DNA from 2 places in the Streptomyces sp. NPDC002004 genome. Region 2 is predicted to be linked to the other one. Evidence: riboswitches for the same ligand, from Rfam matches in the RefSeq annotation. Region 2 holds a riboswitch; the other holds the start of a gene.
The links. A riboswitch is a leader RNA that binds a small molecule or an ion and turns the genes downstream of it on or off. The one in region 2 is predicted to bind S-adenosylmethionine.

Region 1: another riboswitch for S-adenosylmethionine. It lies ahead of ACWCP6_RS00095 (aminotransferase class V-fold PLP-dependent enzyme); the one in region 2 lies ahead of thrC (threonine synthase).

Annotation. Positions count from the first base shown of each region.
Region 1 covers NZ_JBSFDP010000001.1:19,872-23,272, reverse strand. The annotation lists gene trpD (anthranilate phosphoribosyltransferase) at 1-1,046, shown strand, start outside; SAM riboswitch class IV at 1,182-1,298, shown strand; gene ACWCP6_RS00095 (aminotransferase class V-fold PLP-dependent enzyme) at 1,513-2,949, shown strand; gene ACWCP6_RS00090 (Lrp/AsnC family transcriptional regulator) at 3,070-3,351, opposite strand; gene ACWCP6_RS00085 (rhomboid family intramembrane serine protease) at 3,348-3,401, opposite strand, start outside.
Region 2 covers NZ_JBSFDP010000003.1:114,750-118,150, reverse strand. The annotation lists gene ACWCP6_RS06485 (MoaD/ThiS family protein) at 6-284, opposite strand; gene thrC (threonine synthase) at 281-1,564, opposite strand; SAM riboswitch class I at 1,583-1,731, opposite strand; gene ACWCP6_RS06475 (glucosyl-3-phosphoglycerate synthase) at 1,922-2,893, shown strand; gene ACWCP6_RS06470 (alpha,alpha-trehalose-phosphate synthase (UDP-forming)) at 2,980-3,401, shown strand, end outside.

The DNA.
Region 1 (3,401 bases), on a different contig from region 2:
CTGGAGGCGACACCGCGGCGGGCCGTTCCTGGCCCCAGGTACTGGACTCGCTGCTGACCGGGCACGACCAGAGCGCGGACGCCACCGCCTGGGCGATGGACCGGATCCTGAGGGGCGAGGCCACGGACGCGCAGATCGCCGGGTTCGTGGTGGCACTGCGTGCCAAGGGGGAGACCGTCGAGGAGATCTCCGGGCTGGTCCGCACCATGTACGCGCACGCGAGGACCATCGACGTGCCCGGCCCGAGCGTCGACATCGTCGGTACGGGCGGCGACGGCGCCAAGACCGTCAACATCTCCACGATGTCGGCGATCGTCGTCGCCGGCACCGGTGCGCGGGTCGTCAAGCACGGCAACCGCGCAGCATCGAGCGCGTCCGGCGCCTCGGACGTCCTGGAGAAGCTGGGCGTCAACCTCGATCTGACCCCCCAGCGGGTCGTCGAGGTGGCCGAGGAGGCGGGGATCACCTTCTGCTTCGCGGTGAAGTTCCACCCCGCGCTGCGTCATGTGGCGCTCGCGCGCAAGGAGTTGGGGATCCGGACCGTCTTCAACTTCCTCGGCCCGCTGACGAACCCGGCCCGGGTGAAGACGCAGGCGACCGGGGTCGCCGACGCCCGTATGGCGCCCATCGTGGCCGGTGTGCTCGCCGACCGCGGCTCCTCCGCACTGGTCTTCCGCGGCGACGACGGCCTGGACGAGCTCACCACCACGGCGACCTCCAAGGTATGGGTGGTCCGCGACGGGGCGGTGGCCGAGCAGCACTTCGACCCTCGGGACGTGGGGATCGAGCTGGTGCCGGTCGAGGCGCTCCGCGGCGCCGACGCCTCCCACAACGCCGATGTGGCCAGACGTCTGCTCTCCGGCGAGACGGGCCCGGTGCGCGACGCCGTGCTGCTGAACTCGGCGGCGGCCCTGGTCGCCCTCCACCCCACCGACGAGCCCCTGGCGGACCAGCTCCGCGCCGGGATCGCCCGCGCCGCCGAGTCCATCGACTCGGGCGCGGCCAAGCGGGTCCTGGACCGCTGGGTGCGGGCCAGCAACGCATAGGGGACTTCCCGTCCCACGGATCAACGCGCCCGGCGCACCGCCCCGCAGGGGGTTCGCGGTGCGCCGGAGCGCCGACGTCCCGGCATCCGGACACGAGTTGCACCGCGACGATCAGCTCGCGTAGGTTTTTCGGCAGGTCATGAGTGACAGCGACACGGCCCCGGCCCGCTGTCCGGCAACCCTCCGTCCGTGGCGGGGTGCCCCGGGTGAAGACCAGGTCGCAGGCAGCAAGGCCTGCGGCAAGCGCGGACCCCTTGCAGTCCCTGGGGTCCTGGCCTCGAGGGAGCTGTCTCCGTGAGCAAGCGAATGCGCTAGGGCCGTCGGCCCCTTTCCCGTCCCACCTCCGCACGAGCGCGTCCCATGACGCCGTGCGTCGAGGTCCCCCCCGTGCCGTGAAGGCGTGTCACGCCGTACCCGCGCCGGGGTCCCCCAGCCATTTCGCCTTGTCCCGCCGGGAGATACCGCCATGTCCGCATGCCCGAACACCGCCGTCGCCACTGCCACCGCCGCCGCCCCCTGCTGTGCCACCGCACCGCTGCCCGTCCTGGGCCGGGACGTCACCGTGCCGCTCGTGACCGGCGGCGAGGTCACCTACGCGGCACTGGACTACGCCGCCAGCGCGCCCGCCCTGCAGCGCGTCTGGGACGACGTCGCCGCGTACGCCCCGTACTACGGCAGCGTGCACCGCGGCGCCGGATACCTCTCCCAGCTGTCCACCGACCTGTTCGAGAACGCCCGGAAGACCGTCGCCGGGTTCCTCGGCTGCCGCGCCGACGACCAGGTGGTCTTCACCCGGTCGACCACCGACTCGCTGAACCTGCTCGCCGCGGCCCTTCCGGCCGGCTGCCGGGTCTTCGTCTTCGAGACCGAGCACCACGCCTCGCTGCTGCCGTGGCGGGACGCCCGGGTGACGTACCTCGACGCCCCCCGTACGCCCGGCGACGCCGTGCGCACGCTGGAGCGCGCCCTCGCCGAGCACGAGGGCTCCTCCCCGGGGTCCCCGCTCCGTCCGGGCGGCGGACGCCCGGACGGCCCGGCGCTGGTCTGCGTCACCGGCGCCTCGAACGTCACCGGTGAGCTGTGGCCGGTCCGGGAGCTGGCCGCCGTCGCCCACGCGCACGGCGCCCGGATCGTCCTCGACGCCGCCCAGCTCGCCCCGCACCACCCCGTGGACATCGCCGGCCTGGACGTCGACTGGGTCGCCTTCTCCGGGCACAAGCTGTACGCACCCTTCGGCTCCGGTGTCCTCGCCGGCCGCGCCGACTGGCTGCGCGCCGCCGAGCCCTACCTGGCGGGCGGCGGCGCCAGCCGCACGGTGGCGCGGCGTGCCGACGGCGGCGTCGACGTGGAGTGGCACGAGACGGCCGCCCGCCATGAGGCAGGTTCGCCGAACGTCATCGGCGCCTATGCGGTCGCGTCCGCCTGCAAGGCGCTCACCGAGGCGGGCTTCGACGCCCTCGTCGCCCGTGAGCAGGACCTGATCGCGAAGGTGCGCACCGGACTCGCCGCGATTCCCCAGGTCAAGGTGTTGTCGCTGTTCGGCGACGACGCGCCCAGGGTCGGCGTCATCTCGTTCGTCGTCGAGGGCTGGAACAGCTCCCACTTCGCCGCGGCGCTCTCCGCCGAGTACGGCATCGGCGTGCGCGACGGCCTGTTCTGCGCCCACCCGCTGCTCCGTACGCTGCTCGGCGGCGAGCCCGACGAGCCGGGGGAGTGCGGCGCCCCCGAGGCCGCACCCGGCACGCCGTCCCTCAACGCGATCCGGGTGAGTTTCGGTGCCGGCACGCCCGACGAGCACGTGGAGCGGTTCGTCCGTGCCGTCGGCGAGCTCGTGAGCGACGGCGCCCGCTGGACGTACCGCACCGAGGACGGCCGCTGCGTGCCCGACACGGCGGCGCACTGACCCCGGACACGCAGGAGCCCCCGGTCGTCCTGCCGGGGGCTCCGTGCTGCCCGTACGGACCCGTGCCGCGCACCGCGCAGGCGACGGGGCTCCGGCCCCGCGGTGCGGGGCCCTGCGGCCCTACGAGTCCAGGCCGATCGCGAAGGCGGCCTCCAGGTCGTGCTGCGAGTACGTCCGGAACGCGACATGCGTGTCCGTGGCCTCCACGCCCGGGATCTTGCTGATCCTGCCGGGGATGACGTCCGCCAGGTCGTCGTGGGCCTTGACCCGGACCATGGCGATCAGGTCGTAGGTGCCGGTGACGGAGAAGACCTCGCTGACGCTGTCCAGCGCGGCGATCGACTCGGCGATCTCGGGGATGCGGTCCACGCTGGTCTTGATGAGCACGATCGCGGTGATCACGGCTTGCTGTCTCCCTCGGTGGCCGGCGCTGTGTCCTTCACTCTATCCGG
Region 2 (3,401 bases):
GCGGCTCAGCACCCGCCGGCCACCGCCGGGATGATCGAGACGCCAGCGCCGTCCGGCGTCGCGGTCTCCAGACCCTGCTCGAACCGCACGTCGTCGTCGTTCACATAGACGTTGACGAACCGGCGCAGCTTGCCCTGGTCGTCCAGGACGCGCGCGGCGATCCCGGCGTGGTTCTTCTCCAGGTCGGCGATGACCTCCGCGAGGGTCGCGCCCTCGGCCGGCACCTCGGACCGGCCGCCGGTGTACGTGCGGAGGATGGTGGGGATGCGGACGTTGACGCTCATGCGAGGCCAGCCTCTCGGAAAGAGTCCAGGTTGGGGCGGATGACTGCGGTCATACCCGTCGTCGGGGCCACCGCGTCCAGGGTCTTCAGGCCGTCACCCGTGTTGACGACGACCGTGGTGAGGGACGGGTCGATGACACCGGCCTCGATCAGCTTCTTCGCCACGCCGAGCGTCGTACCGCCGGCGGTCTCCGTGAAGATGCCCTCCGTACGGGCCAGCAGCTTGATCGCGTCCACGATCTGCTCGTCCGTCACGTCCTCGACGGCGCCGCCGGTGCGGCGGCAGATGTCCAGGACGTACGGGCCGTCGGCCGGGTTGCCGATGGCGAGCGACTTGGCGATCGTGTCCGGCTTCTGCGGGCGCACGACGTCATGGCCTGCCTTGAAGGCCACCGACACCGGGGAGCAGCCCTCCGCCTGGGCACCGAAGATCCTGTAGGGCCGGTCCTCGACCAGACCCAGCTTGATCAGCTCCTGGAGACCCTTGTCGATCTTGGTGAGCTGGGAGCCGGAGGCGATGGGGATGACGATCTGGTCGGGGAGCCGCCAGCCGAGCTGCTCGCAGATCTCGTACGCGAGCGTCTTCGAGCCCTCGCCGTAGTACGGACGCAGATTGACGTTGACGAAGCCCCAGCCCTCGCCCGCCGGGTCGCCGATGAGCTCGGAGCAGAAGCGGTTGACGTCGTCGTAGTTGCCCTCGATGCCGACGAGCTCGCCGCCGTACACCGCGGCCATGACGACCTTGCCCTGCTCCAGGTCGTGCGGGATGAACACGCAGGAGCGGAAGCCGGCGCGGGCGGCGGCGGCGCCGACGGCACCCGCGAGGTTGCCGGTGGAGGAGCAGGAGAGCGTGGTGTACCCGAAGGCGCGGGCGGCCTCCAGCGCCTGCGCGACGACCCGGTCCTTGAAGGAGTGCGTCGGGTTGCCGGAGTCGTCCTTGACGTACAGGCCGCCGGTGACGCCCAGCTCACGGGCGAGGTTGTCGGCCTTGACGAGCTTGGTCCAGCCCGGGTTCAGATTCGGCTTGTCGGCCACGTCGGCGGGGACGGGCAGCAGGGGCGCGTAGCGCCAGATGCTGTCCGGGCCGTTCTCGATCTGCTTGCGCAGGGCTTCCGGATCGCCGCTCGGCAGGTCGTAGGCGACTTCGAGCGGCCCGAAACACAGCTCGCAGGCGAAGATCGGACCGAGCGGGAACAGCTCACCGCACTCGCGGCAGGAGAGGCCGGATGCCGGGCCCAGATCGACGGAGTCGGTGGCGGGTGCAACGGTCTGTACAGCCATGGATGGCGAGGCCCTTTCTCCTCATCTTCCTCATGACGCATCTCGTCATGAGACGGATTTGGCACCTTCCCTAGCCGGGAGCCTCGCGACTGTGCGTACGACGAGAACCGACTGGAGGGTTGCCGGGGCTTCAACGGGCCGTATCCCTCTGCCCCTCTGGATGAGCGGTATGGCGCCGGGCGCACCCCCTGAGGGGACGGGGCCGGTGCATTTGTCGTGGACGACCCCCGACATGCGATGGTCATCCGCGTTGTTCAAGACTGTAACCGAAGGCCCGGACAGTTGAGATAGTCGTCCGAACCGCGAGATGGATCACGCCGGACGATCCCATCCGATCACAGTGAGGGGGCGCGCACCATGCTGGAAGAGGTCGAGCGCTGGCTGGACACGCGCTCCTGGTCCGTGACCGATCGCCCGCTCCACCAGCTGCTCGCCGCGAAACGCGCCACCGGTCTGACGGTGAGCGTGGTGCTGCCCGCACTCGACGAGGAGGAGACGGTCGGCGACATCGTCACCGTCATCCGCCGTGAGCTGATCGAGAAGGTGCCGCTGGTCGACGAACTCGTCGTCGTCGACTCCGGCTCCACGGACGGCACGGCGGAGGTCGCGGCCGCCGCCGGCGCCCGTGTGGTGCACCGGGACGCCATCCTGCCGCGCATTCCCGCGCTGCCCGGCAAGGGCGAGGTGCTGTGGCGGTCACTGCTGGTCACCGAGGGCGACATCGTCTGTTTCATCGACGCGGACCTGAGGGAGTTCTCCGCCGACTTCGTCTCCGGGATCGTGGGACCGCTGCTCACCGAGCCGGACGTCGCCCTCGTCAAGGCGATGTACGACCGGCCGCTCACCGTGTCCGACGGGACGGCGTCCGCCACGACCGCCGCCGGGCAGGGCGGACGGGTGACCGAGCTGATGGCGCGCCCGCTGTTGAACATGCACTGGCCGCAGCTGGCCGGGTTCGTGCAGCCGCTGGGCGGCGAGTACGCGGCCCGCAGGTCGCTCCTGGAGCGACTGCCGTTCCCCGTCGGATACGGCGTCGAGCTCGGCCTGCTCGTCGACTCGCTGCACACCGTGGGCCTGAACGCGCTGGCCCAGGTCGACGTCGGCGAGCGCCGGCACCGGCACCAGGACGGACAGGCGCTCGGCCGGATGGCCGCGGCGATCTACCGGACCGCACAGCTGCGGCTCGCACGCGGACACCTCGTGCGCCCCCGGCTCACCCAGTTCGTACGGGGCGAGAACGGGTTCGAACCCCGCACCCACGACGTGGACACGGAGGAACGTCCGCCGATGGTGGACATCACGGAGTACATCGCGCGCCGGGTCGCGTGACCCGGGTGAGCCGACCGTATACAGGTGTGCACCCATGCGCCCGGCCGTACGTTTGAGCGTTTTCCCGGAGGGCTAGGTTTCGCGGTATGGCTTCCACGCAGGACGCACAGAACGCCCGCATTCTCGTAGCCTCGAACCGCGGCCCCGTCTCGTACGACCTCGCCGACGACGGAACGCTGCGTGCCCGCCGTGGCGGCGGCGGACTCGTCTCGGGACTCTCCGCCATCGGACCGGACGCGGGGGCCGTCTGGGTGTGTGCCGCCCTCGGCGACGGCGACCGTGAAGCGGTGCGGCGCACCGGCGGGATACTCGACCCGGCCGACACCGGCGGACAGCGGGTACGGATGCTGGGGATCGCGCCCGACGTTTACGCCGACGCGTACAACGGCATCGCCAACTCGGTGCTCTGGTTCGTGCACCACATGCTGTACCAGACCCCGTTCGAGCCCGTCTTCGACGAGAACTTCCGGAGCCAGTGGCGCTCCTACGAGACGTACAACCGCGCCTT